2 linked regions of the Hydrogenophilus thermoluteolus genome follow. Each later gene encodes a partner of the first gene's protein in a complex. Links are inferred from orthologs where the notes say so. Each region holds a gene or a part of one and is shown on either strand. Other genes may lie near its edges. The genes, in order: tsaB and tsaD.

What was found.
Region 2: the proteins of tsaB (region 1) and tsaD are in contact, whole or in part, in a solved structure (PDB 4WQ4), measured with the Escherichia coli proteins. The link is inferred for Hydrogenophilus thermoluteolus from one-to-one orthologs.

The regions. Positions count from the first base shown.
Region 1 is NZ_AP018558.1:1,081,399-1,084,657, forward strand. Bases 154-3,098 are described here. They hold tsaB (tRNA (adenosine(37)-N6)-threonylcarbamoyltransferase complex dimerization subunit type 1 TsaB), read left to right. Parts: upstream 154-1,225; coding sequence 1,226-1,972; downstream 1,973-3,098. Other genes in these bases: HPTL_RS05255 (peptidylprolyl isomerase), read right to left, coding at 154-184; HPTL_RS05260 (BolA family protein), read right to left, coding at 259-534; HPTL_RS05265 (septation protein A), read right to left, coding at 536-1,183; rimI (ribosomal protein S18-alanine N-acetyltransferase), read left to right, coding at 1,969-2,439; HPTL_RS05280 (uracil-DNA glycosylase), read left to right, coding at 2,436-3,098. In the rest of the region: more of HPTL_RS05255, read right to left, coding at 1-153; more of HPTL_RS05280, read left to right, coding at 3,099-3,259. UniProt on the Escherichia coli protein: Required for the formation of a threonylcarbamoyl group on adenosine at position 37 (t(6)A37) in tRNAs that read codons beginning with adenine.
Region 2 is NZ_AP018558.1:1,659,830-1,662,950, reverse strand. Bases 1-2,807 are described here. They hold tsaD (tRNA (adenosine(37)-N6)-threonylcarbamoyltransferase complex transferase subunit TsaD), read left to right. Parts: upstream 1-802; coding sequence 803-1,813; downstream 1,814-2,807. Other genes in these bases: HPTL_RS08050 (H-NS histone family protein), read right to left, coding at 2,402-2,767; plsY (glycerol-3-phosphate 1-O-acyltransferase PlsY), read right to left, coding at 1,743-2,399; rpsU (30S ribosomal protein S21), read right to left, coding at 490-702; dnaG (DNA primase), read right to left, coding at 1-408. Outside these bases: site-specific tyrosine recombinase XerD, read right to left, coding at 2,843-3,121.

The sequences.
Region 1 (3,259 bases):
GAAGCTCCGGCGTGTCTTTTTGCCCTTGCTCGATCTGTTTGTCGAGAATCGCTTGAAGGTGGGATTCTGGGATCGCCTGTCCATTGACCTTGGCAACGTCTCCAGCCCAGAGGGGGAGTGCGAAGGCACCCGCAAAGACGGATGCAGCGGTCAAACGGATCATGCGCTGGCTAATGGTTTTCATCGCTTTCCTTTCGAAGTCAATTGAACGTACCAAAATATGTCTTACAAACTCTGTGTTACACCCCAATAAAAGTGTCACGGTTCATCCGGCGTTTTCGCGGTGATTGCCAACGCGTGGATCGAGGCCATCACCGAACCCAACGCGTCATAGACCATGCGATGCCGCTCGATGCTGCGTTTGCCCGCAAACTGGTCGGAGACGATCGTCACTGCATAATGGGTGCCGCCGTGCTGCGCGGCGGGGTTGTGCCCGGCGTGAAGATGGCTTTGGTCTTCGACCTGCAACCGACAAGGCGCAAGTGCGGCGGTAAGCCGTTCTCGGATCGCTTGTGTCTTTTCTGTCGGATTCATACTAACTTTCTTCACCCTGTCTCGAACCGGTGGCGTTCGGCGCATTCGCCGAAGGATCGGGCAGCGCGTGGCGGTGTAGCCAAAGTGCCTGTCCCACGACGAAAAGCAGCGTCAATCCCAACGTCCCGAAGAGCTTGAACTGGACCCATACCGCTTCGCTGAAGTGGCTGGCCACCCACCAGTTGAGCGCGCCCAAAAAAAGAAAGAAACCAGACCACGCATCCGAGAGGCTACGCCACTTTCGCGGCGGCAATTGGACATGGTGGCGCAGCGTAAGTTCCATCAGGTTGCGGCCGCTCAAACGCGCAATCCATAACGCGAGCGCCATGAACCAATAGACCGCAGTGGGTTTCCACTGAATGAAACGGGGATCGTGAAAGAAAATCGTTGCTCCACCCAAGAGCGTCACGAGGAAAAAGGTGACCCAGAGCGTTTTGTCGACGGGTTTGCGTCGTACTTTGAGCCAGACGATCTGCAACGCAGTCGCGCCGATGGTGACTGCGGTGGCCGCAAGGATGGGCACCCGATCGGGTGCAATCCCGTCACCGAACCAAGGCGCCAGCGCGTCGCGCCAGTCGGGCAGGACATTCAGCACCTGGTAGGTGAGAAAGAACGCGATCAGCGGAAAGAGGTCGAAAAGAAACTTCATGGTGACACGATTGTACCTGCTTTTCTCGGTACAATCGCAGGCATGAAAATCTTGGCTTTCGATACCGCTTCTGACCATGCGTGCGTCGCCGTCCAGTGGGATGAGGCGGTGCATACCCGTAAGCTTCAGGGCTATGCACGCCACGCCGAGCACTTGCTCGCGGCCATTGCCCAGACTTTTGCGGAAAAGGGGCTTGGCAACTGGCAGCAGGAGATCGATGCGATCGCGTTCGGTGCGGGACCCGGGGCATTCACCGGGGTTCGCTTGGCGTGCGCGGTGGCGCAGGGGATGGGGATGGCGTTGGGCAAACCTCTGTTGGCGCTCGACGCGCTGGCACTGGTCGGGCGCTCGGCATACCCGGAGGGCCCGAGTGGCCGCGTCTGGGTTGCTGCCGACGCCCGCATGGGTGAGTGGTACCACCGTTGGTTCGAAGTGACCGCGGGCGGGGAATGGCAACCACGTTCGGAACCAGCACTCGTCTCACCGCATACCGCCCGCTGGGATGAGATCGCGATTGATCCCGATGGTACCGAATTTCGTTTCGCGGGGTTTCGCCTCGCAGAGGGTTGGCCGGAATCGTGGCCAGCGCCATTCGAAACGCGCTGGATCGACGCGATCGCGCCCGAAGCGCTCCTTGCCGCGGCGCGCGCAGCCGCCGCGCAGGAGCAATTCGTCGCCGCCGATGCAGCGCAACCGGTTTATGTCCGGGAGCGCGTCGCGCTGACCCTGGAAGAACAGCAAGCGTTACGGGCAAAGAAACGCGAAGCGGCAACACAGAGTAGGGCATGAACGCGGTCACGATCGATCCGCTTACCCGTGCTGATCTCGATTGGCTCCTTCCTCTTGAGGCAGCATGCCAGCCCATGCCTTGGCAAGCGGACCATTTTGTGGCCTGTTGGCAACCCAATGCGTGCCAGCGAGGTTGGGCGCTTCGCTGCAATCACAGTCCTGTCGGTTATCTCGTGGGCCTGTGGGTCACTGACGAAGCCCATTTACTCAATCTGGTCGTAGCGCAACCCTATCGCCGACAGGGGTTTGGCGCGCGCCTACTGGCCCATTTCTTCGCCCATAACCAGGAAACGGCCACCTTTTGGCTCGAAGTCCGAGCCGACAATCGACCGGCAATCGGTCTCTACGAACGGCATGGTTTCCAGCGGGTAGCGCTCCGCAAAGCCTACTATCGCCTACCCGATGGCCAGCGCATCGATGCCTGGGTGATGCGCAAGGATCGCACCGCAGACGGGAGCGCGCGATGACCGATCCGTTGCGCCGTTTCGCATGGCTCGACGCGATGGAACTCACGCCGCTTTGGCGGTTGCGGTCCCGTTGGCTTATCTCCGATCGTTCTGCGCAGACGCAGACCGATACCCAAACCAACCCCCAGGACGTCACGATCGATACCGACCGTTCGGCGCCGCGCTACCCGTGCCAGCAGACACAACGGCAGGCGTCCCGCCAACCAACCCCACCCCAAGCGCCGCCAGAGCCCCCTTCGTCGCGATTCCCTGAGCGGGCCGAGCAGATCGCCACGATGGATTGGGAGGCGCTCGAAGCGGCGATTCGCCGCTGTCAAGCCTGTCCGTTGTCGCGTGAGCGAACCCAAGCGGTGCCGGGTGTAGGGGATCACCGTGCCCGCTGGCTCTTTGTCGGCGAAGGGCCGGGACGCGAAGAGGATCGCCAGGGAGAGCCGTTCGTCGGACCGGCAGGGAAGTTGCTCGATGAGATGCTCTTTGCCCTTGGGCTCAGACGCGGTGCGGATGTCTATATCGCCAACGCGGTGAAATGCCGCCCCCCTTTGAACCGAACGCCGCACCCGGAAGAGATCGCCGCCTGCAACCCGTTCCTCGCGCGTCAAATCGCACTCCTTGCGCCCCGCATCATCGTCGCGTTGGGCAAGCCAGCTGCTTTTGCGCTCCTCGACGAAGAGGTGAAAATCGCCCAAGCGCGTGGTCGTCGCTTCGATTACCACGGGATTCCCGTTGTCGTCACCTACCATCCCGCCTATTTGTTGCGCAACCCGGCAGACAAACGAAAGGCGTGGGAAGACTTGCTCTTTGCGCGCCGAATTTTGATGCA
Region 2 (3,121 bases), 580 kb from region 1 along the record:
CGCTTCGGGGTGGCGTGCCAGTTGCTGCTGATAGAAGTGGGCGGCTTTTTCGAGGAGATGCAACAACTGTTCGCGTTCGTTGCGGGCCGTTTCCGCGGCTTTTGGGTCACCCGTTCGGGTTTTGGGAACGACTAAGCCGGCTTCTTGGGCGAGCGCTTCGACGGCATCGGGAAAGGAGATCCCCTCGTATTCCATCAAGAAGGTGATCGCAGTGCCGTGGGCGCCACAGCCGAAGCAGTGGTAGAACTGTTTGCTGGGTGAAACGGAAAATGAGGGGGTTTTTTCGCCGTGGAATGGGCAACAGGCAAAATAGTTCACGCCCGATTTTTTGAGTTTGATCCGCTTGCCGATGACTTCGACGATGTCGGTGCGCGCAAGAAGGGTTTCGACGAACTCAGGCGGGATCATTGCAGCGCAAAGCAAATCGCCACACTGAAGTCAGCGGCTCCTTCAGTGTGGCAGGCAGCAAAACGAAGGAAAAAAATGTGATCAGTACATTTTCGGGGGAAGCATCTGCATCCGCAGTTTTTTCTGGTAGCGTTTGATCGCGGCAGCGCGCTTGCGTTTGCGCTCTTCCGAAGGTTTTTCATAGAACTCGCGTTTGCGCAGTTCCGTCAAAATCCCCGCTTTTTCCACCAGACGCTTGAAGCGGCGGATCGCCACGTCGGCGGGTTCGTTTTCTTTGACACGCACGTAGGGCATGAATGTTTCCTCGAATCTGGTACCGGAAAGCATGCGATTATACCTGAGTGCGGCAACTGGGGGCAAGGCTTTTCACGGTGGGATTCGGTACAATCGCGGCATGAAACGGATTTTGGCGATCGAAACGTCGTGTGACGAGACCGGGGTGGCGCTTTGGGATGACGCTTCCGGGCTGGTTGCGCACGAACTGTTTTCTCAAGTGGCGTTGCACGCCCATTATGGCGGAGTGGTGCCAGAGTTGGCGTCGCGCGACCATGTGCGGCGGTTGCCGCTGCTCGTCGCGCGTGCGCTCACGCAGGCGCGCTGGACGCCGGCGGATGTGGATCTGGTCGCGTACACGGCGGGGCCCGGTTTGGCAGGCGCGCTTTTGGTGGGCGCAGCGTTTGCCGAGAGTTGGGCGTTTGCCCGCGGGGTTCCGACGATGCCGATCCACCATTTGGAAGGACATCTGCTTTCGCCGTTGATGGCTGCGCCCGATTTGGCGTTTCCGTTCGTGGCGCTCCTTGTTTCGGGCGGTCATACGCAGCTTTTGTGGGTCGAAGGCGTGGGGCGCTATCGGTTGTTGGGCGAGACGATCGATGATGCAGCGGGTGAAGCGTTCGACAAAACCGCCAAAATCCTGGGGTTGGGCTATCCGGGCGGCCCACAGTTGGCAAAACTGGCCGAGCAGGGGGATGCAACGCGCTATGCACTGCCGCGCCCGCTTATGCAGTCGTCGGAGATCGCGTTCAGTTTCAGTGGATTGAAAACCGCGGTGGCGCTTGCTGCCGAAACGATTGGCGACGACCCTCAGGCGAAGGCGGATCTGGCGGCGTCGTTTCAAGCGGCGGTGATCGACGTGTTGGTGGCTAAAACCGTGCGTTCGGTCGAGATGACGGGTGCCCGCCGTCTGGTTGCGGCGGGCGGAGTCACCGCGAATGCGCAGTTGCGCGCGCGTTTGGCGGCTGAGTTGGAGGCGCTAGGCTGTTCGGTCGTCTTTCCCCCGCCGCAGTGGTGCACCGACAATGGAGCGATGATTGCGCACGCTGCGGCGCAACGCGTCAGGTTGGGTTTTCCGGTGAAGACGGATTACCGGGTGATGATCCATCCGCGCTGGCCGTTGCCGCTTTAACGCCGATTTTCGACTCTGTCCCTTGCAAAAGATTGCGAATGTTTTGGTGGTGTCGTGCGATAAGTATCGCTGCGAGTACGGTGACGAGAGCCACTTCGGCTGGGGTGCGGTTGAGGAGCCACGCGAGCGGTGGGGTAAGGAGCGCCGCAATGAGCGCCGCCAGTGACGAGTAGCGGGAGACCACCGCGACGGTCAGCCAGATGAGCGCGGCGATGAGACCCAACAACGGTTGGATCGCCAACAGGACGCCGAGCGCGGTAGCGACCCCTTTCCCGCCCTGAAAACGAAGGAAATAGCTGAAGACGTGGCCCAGAAAAGCGCCGAGCCCTGCGGCAGCCGCCAGGGTGGGGGATTGCGTCGCAGCTTGTGCGATCAGTACCGCAGCGGCGCCTTTGCCAGCGTCACCGATGAGCGTCAAAAGCGCTGCTCCTTTGTGACCGGTGCGCAGCACATTGGTAGCGCCCGGGTTTTTCGATCCGAAAGTGCGCGGATCGGGCAAGCCGAAGAGTTTACTGGTGATCAGCGCAAAGGGAACGGATCCGAGCGCGTAGCCAAAGAGCAGCGCGAACAGGATGTGCCAACTCATCGTTAGCCGATGCGCAGCTCTTCACGCGAACGCCCAGAGGCTTCCCACTCTTGGAGCCATTTCGGTGGCAAACCGCGGCCCGTCCAACCTTTGTCGGGATCGGTAGGGTGGCGGAAGCGCCACGGCAGTTTGCGTTTCGGCGCGCTATTTTTGCGCCCCTTGCCACTCCGTTCGCGGGTCAACCGCTCCAGAAGCGTTTCAAAGGGAACGCCGAGCCGTTCGGCCATTTGCCGAACCTCTTCTTTGAGTTGTTCGAGCCGCTCATCTTGTTTTTTGACGATGGTTTTTTCGATATCTTTTTTCAGCTCTTCCAAAGCTTCGATGGAAAGGGCTTCGAGCGTTTCCAATGGGATATTGTGCAGAGCCATAGCGGAATTCCTTTTATAAATTGAACGAACGTTTCTATTTTAGCAAAACTGTTTGTTTTGACAAGCGCGTGAGGATTAGGCGCGGGGGTGGTGGCGATGGTAGAGCGCTTCGAGACGGGCGTGCGCGACATGGGTATAGATTTGTGTGGTACTGATATCGGCGTGGCCAAGTAACATCTGGACCGCGCGTAAATCGGCGCCATGATTCAATAAGTGGGTGGCAAACGCATGGCGTAGGGTATGGGGGGAAATTTTGCGCGGGTCGATCCCTGCTGCGATGGCATAGCGTTTGATCAATTGCCAACAGCGTTGCCGAGTCATCGCTCCGCCATTTTGGGTGAGAAAAAGTGCATC